2 linked regions of the Sinorhizobium meliloti genome follow. The protein of the gene in region 2 binds, or shares a complex with, the protein of the main gene of each other region. Links are inferred from orthologs where the notes say so. Each region holds a gene or a part of one and is shown on either strand. Other genes may lie near its edges.

What was found. Proteins that work in one complex are often made in the same cells at the same time.
Region 1: the proteins of uvrB (region 2) and JOH52_RS13240 are in contact, whole or in part, in a crystal structure (PDB 7EGT), measured with the Thermus thermophilus proteins. The link is inferred for Sinorhizobium meliloti from one-to-one orthologs. Residues at the interface, in WP_096411307.1 of Thermus thermophilus: Glu23, Leu25, Arg26, Asp27, Gly28, Glu29, Arg30, Phe31, Arg55, Glu326, Asp327, Phe328, Glu379, Ser382, Gln383, His398, Gly400, Arg401; in WP_096412145.1 of Thermus thermophilus: His654, Arg656, Phe657, Gln666, Asp668, Glu669, Lys680, Arg681, Leu682, Ser683, Lys685, Tyr686, Ala687.

Annotation. Positions count from the first base shown.
Region 1 is NZ_JAGIOS010000001.1:2,769,676-2,776,259, forward strand. Bases 2,420-5,543 are described here. They hold JOH52_RS13240 (ATP-dependent helicase), read right to left. Parts: upstream 5,207-5,543; coding sequence 2,633-5,206; downstream 2,420-2,632. Other genes in these bases: JOH52_RS13235 (GNAT family N-acetyltransferase), read left to right, coding at 2,420-2,583; JOH52_RS13245 (carboxymuconolactone decarboxylase family protein), read right to left, coding at 5,332-5,543. Also shown: JOH52_RS13225 (GGDEF domain-containing protein), read right to left, coding at 1-1,252; JOH52_RS13230 (phosphoribosyltransferase), read left to right, coding at 1,375-2,085; more of JOH52_RS13235, read left to right, coding at 2,122-2,419; more of JOH52_RS13245, read right to left, coding at 5,544-5,742; JOH52_RS13250 (cyclase family protein), read right to left, coding at 5,759-6,580. UniProt on the Escherichia coli protein: A helicase with DNA-dependent ATPase activity. Unwinds DNA duplexes with 3'-5' polarity. Translocates on single-stranded DNA with 3'-5' polarity. Initiates unwinding more efficiently from a nicked substrate than double-stranded DNA.
Region 2 is NZ_JAGIOS010000001.1:3,077,394-3,083,517, forward strand. The notes cover bases 2,070-5,623. They hold uvrB (excinuclease ABC subunit UvrB), read right to left. Parts: upstream 5,228-5,623; coding sequence 2,270-5,227; downstream 2,070-2,269. Other genes in these bases: JOH52_RS14905 (DMT family protein), read left to right, coding at 5,442-5,623. Outside these bases: JOH52_RS14890 (J domain-containing protein), read left to right, coding at 491-1,108; JOH52_RS14895 (hypothetical protein), read right to left, coding at 1,378-1,971; more of JOH52_RS14905, read left to right, coding at 5,624-5,795; JOH52_RS14910 (hypothetical protein), read right to left, coding at 5,825-6,124. UniProt on the Escherichia coli protein: The UvrABC repair system catalyzes the recognition and processing of DNA lesions. A damage recognition complex composed of 2 UvrA and 2 UvrB subunits scans DNA for abnormalities.

The DNA.
Region 1 (6,584 bases), 310 kb from region 2 along the record:
CGGCACGGGCTTCGCGCAATTGCGCGGCGGCTGCCGCAAGGGCGCGGGCGCTGGCGTCGATGCGGCGATCCCTTGCTACCGAGCAACGGTCGCGACCATCCGCCTTTGAGTCGTAGAGAGCAAGGTCGGCGCGTATCATCACGTCGGTAATCGTCTCGCCCGCAATGGCGGCGGCGATCCCGATGCTCACGGTCAGACGGATGCGCTGATGCGAGCGGCCGGCCGGCGTCTCACGCACCACGCGGCAGATATCCTCCGCAAGCGCCCTTGCCTGCTCTTCCGTGTGGTCCGGCAGGACGATGCCGAATTCCTCGCCACCGATCCGTCCGAGGACGCCCCGTCCGGCGAGGAAAGCCGAGACGGTATCGGCAAAATGCGCGAGCGCCATGTCGCCGCAGGCGTGCCCATACTGATCGTTGATTTGTTTGAAGAAATCGAGGTCGAGCAGCAGGAAGGCAGCCGGCTCCTGGCGTGCCACGCACTCGGCGAAGATCCGCTCGCCCTCTTCCATGAGCGTCCCGCGTGACAGCGCACCGGTCAAGCCGTCGCGTGCGATCATGGCCCTCAATCCGGCGATGACCCGGGCCTGCATCGTGAGGATCATGGCCAGGAAGAGGAGGGGAAGGCACAGCACCCGCATGGTGACGAGCAGGAAATCGAACAGGCTCGAAGCGGGCGAGCCCGCCGGTCCCGGCAAGACGTGCGCCGATGGGCCGAGGGCATGGGCAAGGGCGGTGAAAACCACGGCGGCGGAGCCGACGACAACGACCTGGATCGCCGGCTTTTCGCCCGGCCAGCGGTCGGCTGCGGCCAGACCAAGGACGAGAAGTAGAGCTGCGACAACGCCCGCAACGACGATCATGCCGGCGGCCGGGCTGTCGTGGCCGCCGAGAGCGATGATGAAGCCGAGCACGCCGCTCGAGAACGCGAGCACCAGACAAAGCGAGGCCGGAATCGACAATGCGAGGAACCGGCGGAGGCCCTGGAGGACGAAAAACAGGGAAACGGCGAGACCCGCATAGCCGAACATTGCGGCGACCGGCGCCTGCAACGCCGCCGCAACCGTCAAGGCGCCTGCCGACGCTGCCGAGAGTGCGCAACTGGCGGAGAACTCCCGAACACCGGCAACCGGCCGCAGAGAAAGGAGAACGGGTAGCATGGCAAGAAGTGCGATGACCGGTATGGCGGAGAGAAAGCTCATTTCGAAACGGCCTGTCGTGCTAAAATAAAGTGCGGCTTGCGTTTCAGCCATTATGCGAGGCCATTGGTAACGATGGCGCATTAACGAAAGCTGGCGAAATTCGCTGCAATTTGAGCGATCACTCTCTCCATAGTTGTGGCGATCGGTCGCAGAGCTTTTCAGGGAGCGGTGTCATGGCCCAGGAAGGCATATCCTTTGCAGACATACCCTTTGCAGACAGGGCCGATGCGGGTCGAAGGCTTGCTCGCGTCATCGAAGCGCATCTCACCGAGAAAGCGGACTTCGCCGACCCGCTCGTGATGGCCTTGCCGCGCGGCGGCGTACCGGTCGCCTTCGAGGTGGCAAGAACTCTCGGCGCGTCCCTCGAGCTCCTCATCGTTCGCAAGATCGGCGCACCGGGTCATCCCGAATTCGGTCTCGGAGCGCTGGTCGACAGCGACGAACCGCAGGTCGTGCTCAATGCCGAGGCAATGCGTATCGCGAACCCTTCCGAGAAGTACGTTCAGGCGGAGACCGAGCGGCAAAGGCTCGAACTCGCGCGACGCCGCGTCCTCTATCTGGGCGACCAGGCGCGAATTTCTCCAAGCGGTCGCAATGTCATCATTGTCGACGACGGCATTGCCACGGGCGGAACGGCCAAAGCTGCGGCGAAAGCCCTGCGGCAGGCAGGTGCCGCGGCACTAATGCTCGCCGTGCCGGTCGCCCCGAAGAGCGCGATCGCAAGCCTGGGGGACGACGTGGACCGGCTCGTCTGTCTCGCCAGCCCCACCCCTTTCCATGCCGTCAGCATCTATTACGACGATTTCGAGCAGACCACGGATGCCGAGGTGATCGCGCTGTTGAGGCAGGCGAGGGGCGGTGACACAGGCTTCGGGCAAAGATAGTTGTAATGCGCCTGAACTTGCGAACGAGGATTGAGAATGTCCGACTATCTTGCCATACGCCCGGTAACGCGCCTCGACTATGAGCAGTGGCTGCCGCTTTGGGACGGCTACAACGCCTTTTACGGCCGAGCCGGCGAAACCGCGCTCCATCCCGACATCACCCGGATGACCTGGTCCCGCTTCTTCGATGCCTATGAGCCGATGCATGCGCTGGTCGCCGAAAGCGAGGGGCGGCTCATCGGACTGACGCACTACATTTTTCACCGCAGCACGACGTCGATCCAGCCGAATTGCTATCTGCAGGACCTTTTCACCGATGAGGCCGCCCGCGGCAAGGGAGTCGGCCGGGCGCTCATCAACGGAGTCTACGAAGCGGCGAAACGCGTGGGGTCGCCGCGTGTCTATTGGCTGACCCACGAGACCAACTACACGGCGATGCAGCTCTACGACAAGGTGGCCGAGAAGTCGGGCTTCGTTATGTATCGAAAGATGTTTTGAGGCCGACAAGGTAGAGCGGAAAACCGCTGCACGGTTTTCCCGGAAGTGCTCACACCCGTTCTACGAACCCATCCAGCACGCGCTTCTGCCCGGCGCGGTCGAAATCGATCGTCAGCTTGTTGCCCTCGATCGCCGCGATGTTGCCGTTGCCGAACTTGATGTGGAAGACCCGGTCGCCGACATTGAAGCGGGAGGGCTCGGCGCTCGTCGACTTGGCGACGAGCTCGCCTTCGATGGTGCGGGTGCGGGGGCCCGATTCGCCGTAACCGATGCGTTCGATGGCGTGGCCGGAGCGGGTGCCCCAGTTGTCTCGGGTGGCCTCCGACCGGTGCTGCTGGGCGCGTTTCCAGCCGGGCGTCTGGTAATTGTTCTCGAAGGGATCGGCCTTGTCGAAGCGCGACTGGCCGTAACCGCCGCGACCGTAACCGCCATAGGAGACCTCCTGTTCGGCCACTTCCACATGAGCGATCGGCAACTCGTCGAGGAAGCGCGAGGGAAGCGTCGATTGCCAGAGGCCGTGGATGCGGCGGTTCGAAACGAACCAGATATGACAGCGGCGCTTGGCACGGGTGATGCCGACATAGGCGAGGCGGCGCTCCTCCTCCAGACCTGCGCGGCCGCCTTCATCCAGGGCGCGCTGATGCGGGAAGAGCCCTTCCTCCCACCCCGGCAGGAAGACGGTGTCGAATTCCAGCCCCTTGGCCGAATGCAGCGTCATGATGGAGACGGCATCCATATTCTCGTTCTGCTCGGCGTCCATCACCAGCGCGACGTGCTCGAGAAAGCCGCGCATGGACTCGAAGGCTTCCATCGAACGAATGAGCTCCTTCAGGTTTTCGAGGCGCCCGGGCGCTTCCGCCGATTTGTCGGCCTGCCACATGGCGGTATAGCCGCTCTCGTCGAGGATCCGCTCTGCAAGTTCGGTGTGCGGCGTCGTTTCGAGCAATGTCTGCCAGCGGCGGAAATCGGCGACGACGTCGAAGAGGCCCTTGCGAGCCTTCGGCTTCAATTCGTCCGTCTCGACGATGTCGCTTGCCGCGGCCAGCATCGGGATGTCGCGGGCCCGGGCATAGTCGTGCAGGGTGCGGACGGTCGTCTCGCCGAGGCCGCGCTTCGGCGTGTTGACGATCCGCTCGAAGGCGAGGTCGTCGGCGGGCTGGCAGACGAGGCGGAAATAGGCCATGGCATCGCGGATTTCGAGCCGCTCATAGAAGCGAGGGCCGCCGATGACGCGATAGTTGAGGCCGAGCGTGACGAAGCGGTCTTCGAATTCGCGCATCTGGAAAGAGGCGCGCACGAGGATCGATATGTCGTTCAGATTGTGCTTCTTGCGCTGGAGCTGCTCGATCTCTTCGCCGATCGCGCGAGCCTCCTCCTCGGAGTCCCAGGCGGCATGAACATGCACCTTCTCGTCGTCGGGATTCGTGCGCTCGGTAAAGAGCGTCTTGCCGAGCCGGCCCTCGTTATGGGCAATCAGATGCGCCGCCGCGCCGAGGATATGCTCGGTCGAGCGGTAGTTGCGCTCCAGCTTGATGACCTTGGCGCCGGGGAAATCCTTCTCGAAGCGGAGAATGTTGTCCACCTCGGCGCCGCGCCAGCCGTAGATCGACTGGTCGTCGTCGCCGACGCAGCAGATGTTGACGGTGGGTTGCCCCTCACCCCGGCCCTCTCCCCGTTCTGACGGGGAGAGGGGGGATTGCGAACGCGCCGCTTGTCCCTTCTCCCCGTCGGACGGGGAGAAGGTGGCCGGCAGGCCGGATGAGGGGCGATTTCGCGACGCTTGCGTCTGCTGGGCCAGCAGCCTCAGCCACATATATTGCGCCGTGTTGGTGTCCTGGTACTCGTCGACGAGGATGTAACGGAACTTGGCGTGATACTCCTTCAGCACGTCCGGATTGGCGCGGAACATGCGGATCGGATGCAGCAGCAGGTCGCCGAAATCGCAGGCATTCAGGGTCAGCAGCCGGTTCTGGTAGGCGGCATAGAGCTCGCGGCCCTTGCCGTTGGCAAAAGCGCGGGCATCGCCTTCCGGGATTTGCGACGGGTCCAGGCCCTTGTTCTTCCAGGTGTCGATCATGCCGGCGAACTGCTTGGCCGGCCAGCGCTTGTCGTCGAGACCCTCCGCCTGGATGAGCTGCTTGATGAGGCGAACGACGTCGTCGGTGTCGAGGATGGTGAAGTCGGACCGCAGGCCCACCAGCTCGGCATGGCGGCGGAGGAGCTTGACCCCGATCGAGTGGAAGGTGCCGAGCCAGGGCATGCCTTCGACGGCGTGGCCGACGAGCACGCCGATGCGCTCCTTCATTTCCCGCGCCGCCTTGTTGGTGAAGGTGACGGCGAGGATCTGCGAGGGATAGGCGCGGCCGGTCGAAAGGATATGGGCGATCCGCGTCGTCAGAACGCGCGTCTTGCCGGTGCCGGCGCCGGCGAGCACGAGTACCGGACCTTCCAGCGCCTCGACTGCCTCCCGTTGCTCCGGATTGAGCCCGGAGACATAGTCCGGTCGCTGGGCCTTGTCGCGGGCGGCCATGGCGCGCGCGGCGATGCCGCCGTCGGCGGCCGCGGGTTTCCGCGGCGCGGGCTCCTCGTCGAAAAAGGGAATATCGTCAAAACCTTTGGTCATGCGGCCCAATGTAGTGATTCGGGACCGAAAGGCCAGAAAGGATGTTCTTCTTTTATTCCGAAACCTTCACCCACCCGGGCAGGCCTGTGGAAAGACTGATGTTTTCAGGCCGGCATGCCGACATTTTATGTTCTGCCGGACGCGTCGAACACCGGATCGACCGGCACCTGCAGGGCCGTCGCGAGCTGGTTGGTCTTGGCGGCAAGCGAAATGACGCGCAGGAGATCCGCGTGCTCGGCGTCCGTCATTCCCTTGGCCCTGGCGGCGGCGGTATGGGAATGAATGCAGTAGCCGCAGCCATTGGTCACGGAAACGGCGATATAGAGCATCTCCTTCACCAGTGGGTCGAGCGGCGAAGGCGTCGCCATCACCGCCTTGACCTCCGCCCAGGTCCGCTCCAGCAGATCGGGGTCGAAGGCGAGCCAGAGCCACATATTGTTGATGAAGTCCGATTTCCGGGTCGCGCGGATGTCGTCGAAGACGGCCTTGACGCGTGGGTCGGATTCGGGACCGGATGGCGGCGCAACAGTGCTCATGCTTGCTCCATGCGTTTCAAACGAGAGCGAAGACGCGGGCCGGGCCGCCGGTGCCGCCGCGGTGCTTGGGCGCGCCGAGGACCAGCGTCGCGCCCTTCGCCGGCAGCTTGTCGAGATTGGCGGCCGCCTCGAGCCCCCAGCGGCCTTCCGGCAGCCAGGCGTAGTGGGCGGCGAAATCGGGTGAGATGCCGTGGTCGAGCGAGAGCGTATCGACGGCAATGCCGGCTGCCCTCGTGTCCTCGATCAGGAACTTGGCTGCTTCGACGTGAAAGCCGGGGAAATGCATCTTTCCAGCCGTGTCGGCATTGCGGAACTTGTCGCTGCCGAGATGATCCGACCAGCCCGACAGCATGGCGACGCAGGCGTTCTCGGGAATGTCCCCGTTGGCGGCGATCCACGCTTTGATGTCGTCCGGCGTCAGCTGCGCATCCGGATCGGCGGCCGCCTTCTCGCGGATGTCGACGACGCAGAGCGGCACGATCAGCTTGTCGAGGGGCAGCTCCGCCACCGAAAGGCCGTCGGCGGAGAAGTGCAGCGGCGCGTCGACATGAGTACCGGTGTGCTCGTTCACCCGAAGTTCGAACAGGTTGAACTTGTGTTCGGCATATTTGAACTTCTGCTCCCGGAAGAATTGCTGCTGGCCGAAGAAGGTCGGAAACTCCTCATGAAGTTCATGGGTGAGATCGGTGACGCTGCCGTGGCCGGCGGCAAGCGCCGGAGGTACGATTCCCATGCCGGCGGCGGCAATGCCTGCCGTACCGACCGCGGCCGCACGGAGCAAACCGCGCCGCGACACCATCCGCTGCTTGACCGATTCGATGACGCATGCATCGCACATTGCC
Region 2 (6,124 bases):
CGTGACCTCTCGGTGCCATCTGCCGCAGGACGAATGTCGTGGATTGCTTCGTTTGACCACATTTTCGTCCCGGCACTGGATCACGATGTTTTTAGGTCGGATCGACCTAGAAACATGAACGTGATCGATTCCAATAGTTTAAGCGGGATGCGGGCGGAAAATCGCACACACTTTTCCTCATCCCGCTCTAAGGTCTGTTGAGATTGATCCTAGGAAACCTATCGGAGGACTGCAATCTCTCCTCCTCCTCATCTCTGTGCTCGTCACAGAGATCCAGCAGCGCCGCGTCTGCGGCGCGGGAAGAGTTCATTCAGCCCAAGGACTTGGTCTGGCTGGATCCCTGTGACGAGCACAGGGATGAGGAGATCGAACAAGCCGTGGCAGGTATCCCGAATCTCAACAGGCCTTAGGTTGAGCCTGCGCTCTCCCTACGGGCCTCGCGGGCTTGCTGCTGCCGCGGCGAACCGGTAGGTCTATACCGGAGACGAATATGCGAGTTGACGATGAGCAGGTGGCCGGCGTGATCGATCCCTATGCCCTCCTTGGAATTGAGCGCGACGCCGACGAACGGGCGGTCCGGACGGCCTACCGTCGGGCGGTGAAGACCGCGCATCCCGACCGCGGCGGTGATGCCGAGAAGTTCGGCAAGCTGCAGGCGGCCTACGACCTCCTGAAGGACCCAGTGCGCCGCAAAGTCTACGATGACACCGGCTACGATCCGCAACTCGCCGACCCGAAAGACCTGAAGGGCCTGATGATGCTGGAGACGCTCGTCAACGATTTCATTCTCGACGAGCGCGAGCCCGGCAGTTTCGATCCGGTCGCGGCGATGCGGCGCAAGCTCTCCGACGACATCGTCAAGAACCGCTTCCACATTTTGGAACTGGAACGCCACCGCTCCCGCGTGCGCAAGCATCTCGACCGCCTCGGCCGGCGGCCCGAGACAGACGTGCTCGGCTCCATGCTGCGCGCCCGCAGCCAGTCGATCGCCGAGGCGATCAGGAATGCCGAAGCCCAGATCGAGGCGATCGAGCAGGCCTACACCATGCTCGAGGGATATTCCTACGAATTGGAAGCGGTGGAGGCGAAGGCGCGCGCGGCGGAGTAGAGCAGGTGCCGCCTGTCCATGCCAGGGTACCGCTCGTTGGAGCACTTCCACTGTGAAATAGGTTCCCGTCCGGCCGTGGTTACCTTCAGAGCTGGATGCTCGCCGGCAACGCACCCGGATCTGCACGCATGTAGTGCGCGTGGTCAGGGCGCGGACGTCGTGCCGGCTATGAAAAGCCGGCACGACGTCCTGGTCATTTGCGGTCGAGCGCTCTTGCAACCAATCCTTCAGTGGCCCGACTTCCCGCCATCGCGGTGATCGTGACCTGGTTAATCCTGATTACCTTTGAGGCCGCCATCTTGGCTGCCTTTGCCGTTGTCCTGGTTGCCGTTGTCCTGGCTGCCCTTGCCGTTGTCCTGGCTGCCTTTGCCGTTATCCTGGCTGCCCTTGCCATTGTCCTGGCTGCCCTTGCCGTTGTCCTGGTTGCCCTTGCCATGGTCTTGGTTACCCTTGCCGGTGTCTTGGCCACCGCCACCGCCGGGATCGCCGCCGCCGCCGCCGCCGCCACCGCCGCCACCGCCGCCACCGCCGCCGCCGCCACCGCCGCCGGGATTACCACCGCCGCCGTCATCGCCGTTCAGGTTGCGAGGACCGCTGTCGGTGGAGGTCGTGGAAAACGAATTTCCGATGGCCGCCGTGGAGAGGGGCGGGCATTGCTCTATTTGCCCGGCCGTGAGGATATCCGCTCTGTTCTGAGCCATGCAGCATGCTTCGTAATTGGCGTCCGTCAGAGGGCTGCACTGCTCAGCCACGAGCATGGGGCCCGTAAGGTTCTGGGCGTGCGCGGGAATCGTTGTCGAAGTTGAAAAACCGACCATCAGAGCCAGGCCGGTGCTCGTAAGAAATACATCCAGGGTTTTCATGTTTTTCTCCCTAAATTAGTGTCAACTTAAATTCGAACCGGGAGAGAAATGTTCCATAAAAATTTATGGGTTTGAGTGGTATGTCGGGCTAATCATTTCGGATTACCACTAAAAAAAGGGGGTAGTTAGCGTATCCTTGGACGCGTTCTTACGGCCGCCTCTTGCAGCGACCCTCTCGAGCAATTCGACGGTCCGGAAAGGCCCAGCACCGGGTGGAGCCGGTTGCGACTGCGGCGGCAGCGAGTGCTTCGTGATCGGTAAGCGGCTCAGCAGATCGTCGGATTCTGATACGACCGGCTCACCGTCCCGGACGCCCTGTCTTGCCCTTTGTCCGGCTCTTGCGCCGCTTTTCCTCCGCCGGATCCTCGTAGGACCCCACGCCCGGCTTGGCGCGGGTGAGGGTCGGCTTCTCCGGTGCCTGTCCCGGTACCGGCTTCTCCGTGCGGCCGACGGTCATTTCGTCCAGGGTGTTTTTCCTGAATAGCGACTGCCCCTCATCTGCCTTTCGGGCACCTTCTTCTCGGCCGCGGGAAGAAGGGATCGCCACGTCGCGGCCCATTTCATCGAGTTCGGGTTTGCGGAAGAGGGGACGTTCGGTGTCGGTCCCCGGTCCCATATTGTCGAGCGAGGGCTTTTGGAAGTAGGACTGTGTCTTTCCCTCCCCATCGCTTTTCGCCTCCCCAACACTCCCCACAAGGGGGAGGGAGTCCGTTGTGCCGGGCACCCCCTTGCTGGCTCGCTTGCTGCTCTCCTGCGATTTCGCTTCCTCTCGCGCCATCGGATCGTCCAGCACTGCCAGTTCGGCCGCCTTGAGGCGCTTGATCTCGTCGCGCAGGCGTGCGGCCTTTTCGAAGTCGAGGTCCGCGGCGGCGTCGCGCATCTGTTTTTCGAGTGCGTTGAGGTGCGCCTGGAGATTGTTGCCGACGAGGTGGCCGCCATCGGCAAAGCCCTTGCCGGCGACGCCGGAGATATCGGCGCGGACATGGTCGCGTTCGTAGACCGAATCGAGGATGTCGGAGATCTTCGCCTTGACCGATTCGGGCGTGATGCCGTGCTCGGCATTGTAGGCCATCTGTTTCTCGCGGCGGCGGCTGGTCTCCTCCATCGCCCGCTGCATCGAGCCGGTGATCGTGTCGGCATAGAGGATGACCTTGCCGTCGACGTTACGGGCGGCGCGGCCGATCGTCTGGATGAGCGACGTTTCCGAGCGCAGGAAGCCTTCCTTGTCGGCGTCGAGAATGGCGACGAAGCCGCATTCGGGAATATCGAGACCCTCGCGCAGGAGGTTGATGCCGACCAGCACGTCGAAGGCGCCGAGGCGCAGGTCGCGGATGATCTCGATGCGCTCCAGCGTGTCGATGTCGGAATGCATGTAGCGCACCCGCACGCCCTGTTCGTGCAGATATTCGGTCAGGTCCTCGGCCATGCGCTTGGTGAGCACGGTGACGAGGGTGCGGTAGCCCGCGGCTGCGGTCTCGCGGATCTCGCCGAGCACGTCGTCCACCTGCGTCTTGGCGGAGCGCACCTCCACCGGCGGATCGATGAGGCCGGTCGGACGGATCACCTGTTCGGCGAAGACGCCGCCGGCCTGTTCCATCTCCCAGGCGCCGGGGGTTGCCGACACGGCGATGGTGTCGGGGCGCATCGCGTCCCATTCCTCGAAGCGCAGCGGCCGGTTGTCCATGCAGGAGGGCAGGCGGAAACCGTATTCGGCGAGCGTCGCCTTGCGGCGGAAGTCGCCGCGATACATGCCGCCGATCTGCGGAATGGTGACGTGACTCTCGTCGATGAAGATCAGCGCATTGTCGGGAATATATTCGAACAGCGTCGGCGGCGGCTCGCCCGGCCTGCGGCCGGTGAGATAGCGCGAATAGTTCTCGATGCCCTGGCAGGAGCCGGTGGCCTCGAGCATCTCGATGTCGTAACGGGTGCGCTGTTCCAGCCGCTGCGCTTCCAGAAGGCGCCCGGCGCGTTCCAGTTCGGCGAGGCGCTGGCTCATTTCCTCCTTGATCGCCTTGATCGCGGCGTTCAGCGTCGGCCGCGGCGTCACATAGTGCGAATTGGCGTAGATCTTCACCGACTTGAGGTCACCGGTCTTCTGGCCGGTGAGCGGATCGAACTCGGTGATCGAGTCGATCTCGTCTCCGAACATCGAGATGCGCCAAGCGGCATCTTCCAGGTGGGCGGGAAAGATTTCGATCGTGTCGCCGCGCACGCGGAAGGAGCCCCGCTGAAAATCCATGTCGCGGCGCTTGTATTGCTGCGCTACGAGGTCGGCCAGGAGTTGCCGCTGATCGAGCCGGTCGCCGACACTCATCTGGAAGGTCATTGCCGTATAGGTCTCGACCGAGCCGATACCGTAAATGCAGGAGACCGAGGCGACGATGATGACGTCGTCGCGTTCGAGCAGCGAACGCGTCGCCGAGTGGCGCATACGGTCGATCTGCTCGTTGATCGAGGATTCCTTCTCGATATAGGTGTCCGAGCGCGGGACGTAGGCTTCCGGCTGGTAGTAATCGTAATAGGAGACGAAATATTCGACCGCGTTGTCCGGGAAGAAGTTCTTGAACTCGGAGTAGAGCTGCGCCGCGAGCGTCTTGTTCGGGGCCAGAATGACGGCCGGGCGCTGTGTCGCCTCGATCACCTTGGCCATGGTGAAGGTCTTTCCCGAGCCGGTGACGCCGAGCAGCACTTGATTGCGCTCGCCCGAGGTGAGGCCGTCGACCAGGTCCGCGATCGCCGTCGGCTGGTCTCCGGCCGGCTCGTAGTCCGATTGCATGCGGATCGCGATGCCGCCTTCGGACTTTTCAGGCCGGGCCGGGCGGTGCGGCGTCCAGAGCTTGCCGTCCTTGAACAGCGGATTGCCGCTCTCGATGAGCTTCGCAAGCGCCTCGACGGTGGCGGTGACGCCGGAGCCCGAGGTGAGCTTGTCGGCATCCTCCAAGGCGACATCGAGGCCTGCCACCGGATTGAGCCCCGCGGCCGCTCGCGTCTTCGGATCGGTCGTTCCGCCCATCGATGTGCCGCGGGCCGATTTCGACGCGGAGATCTCCACCTTCTTGCGATGCCTGCCGGCCTTGGAGGCAACCTCGCGCCGGCTCTCGAAGGTGCTCGCTTCCGCTTCCGATTCGAGCTGCTTCACCCAGTCGGAGACATTGCCGGAGAGCGGCGTACCGGAAAGCGGCGCCTGCGGGGCTTCTTCGAAACCGCCGGGTGCCGACGATTTCTTCGGGGAATTCTTCGTTGATCTGGCCATGGCGGGAATATGGACAGAGTCAGGTCGAAAGTGAAGGGGGAACGAGTACAAAAGGGAAACGGAAAGCCGCGATCTTCTCGTCGTTTCCCGGACCTTCGAGGCGGCGGCTTGAACCGACGGTCGCATCGTTGCACTGGCAGCCTAAGGGCACTTGCAACGCCGGCACTCGGCGGAGCATCCTCGGCGTGCGATTCGCGCTCTTCCCGAGGTTTCCATGCCATTTGCCATCAATCCTGCCTATGTCTGGCCGGTCATCCTGCTGCTCCTCTCCAATGTCTTCATGACCTTCGCCTGGTACGGCCACCTGAAGTTCACTTCGTCGCCGCTCTACATCGTCATCGTCGCAAGCTGGGGGATCGCCTTCTTCGAATATTGGCTGGCCGTGCCGGCGAACCGCATTGGACATTCGGTCTATTCGGCGGCGCAGCTGAAGACGATGCAGGAGGTGATCACGCTTACCATTTTCGTCCTCTTCTCGATTTTCTGGCTGAAGGAACCGATCGGCTGGCATCAGCTCATCGGCTTCGCGCTGATCGCGCTCGGGGCGTCGTTCATCTTCAAGGGGTGAGACGTCGCCACGAGGGGCGTTTGCCCCTGTCAATCGAGAAGGTCGAAGGCGCGATACATCCATGTGAGCTGGTAAAGAACCGCGCCCACCAGAAAAGACGCATGGAAGCGCCGGTCGGGCGTGACCGCCGCGATGATGCAGAGCGCGATATAGGCCGCGTTGCGCAGCGGATATTCGATCCCGAAGGACTGGAAATAGGCCTTGCCCTTCAAGGCCGTGTCGATGAGGTCGACTGCGAATGCGATGGCGAGGAAGCCGAAGAACCAGGCGCGCCTGGACATGAAATAATGTTCGTAGCCGCTGTATTCGTCGAGCGTCGTCGGGAAGAG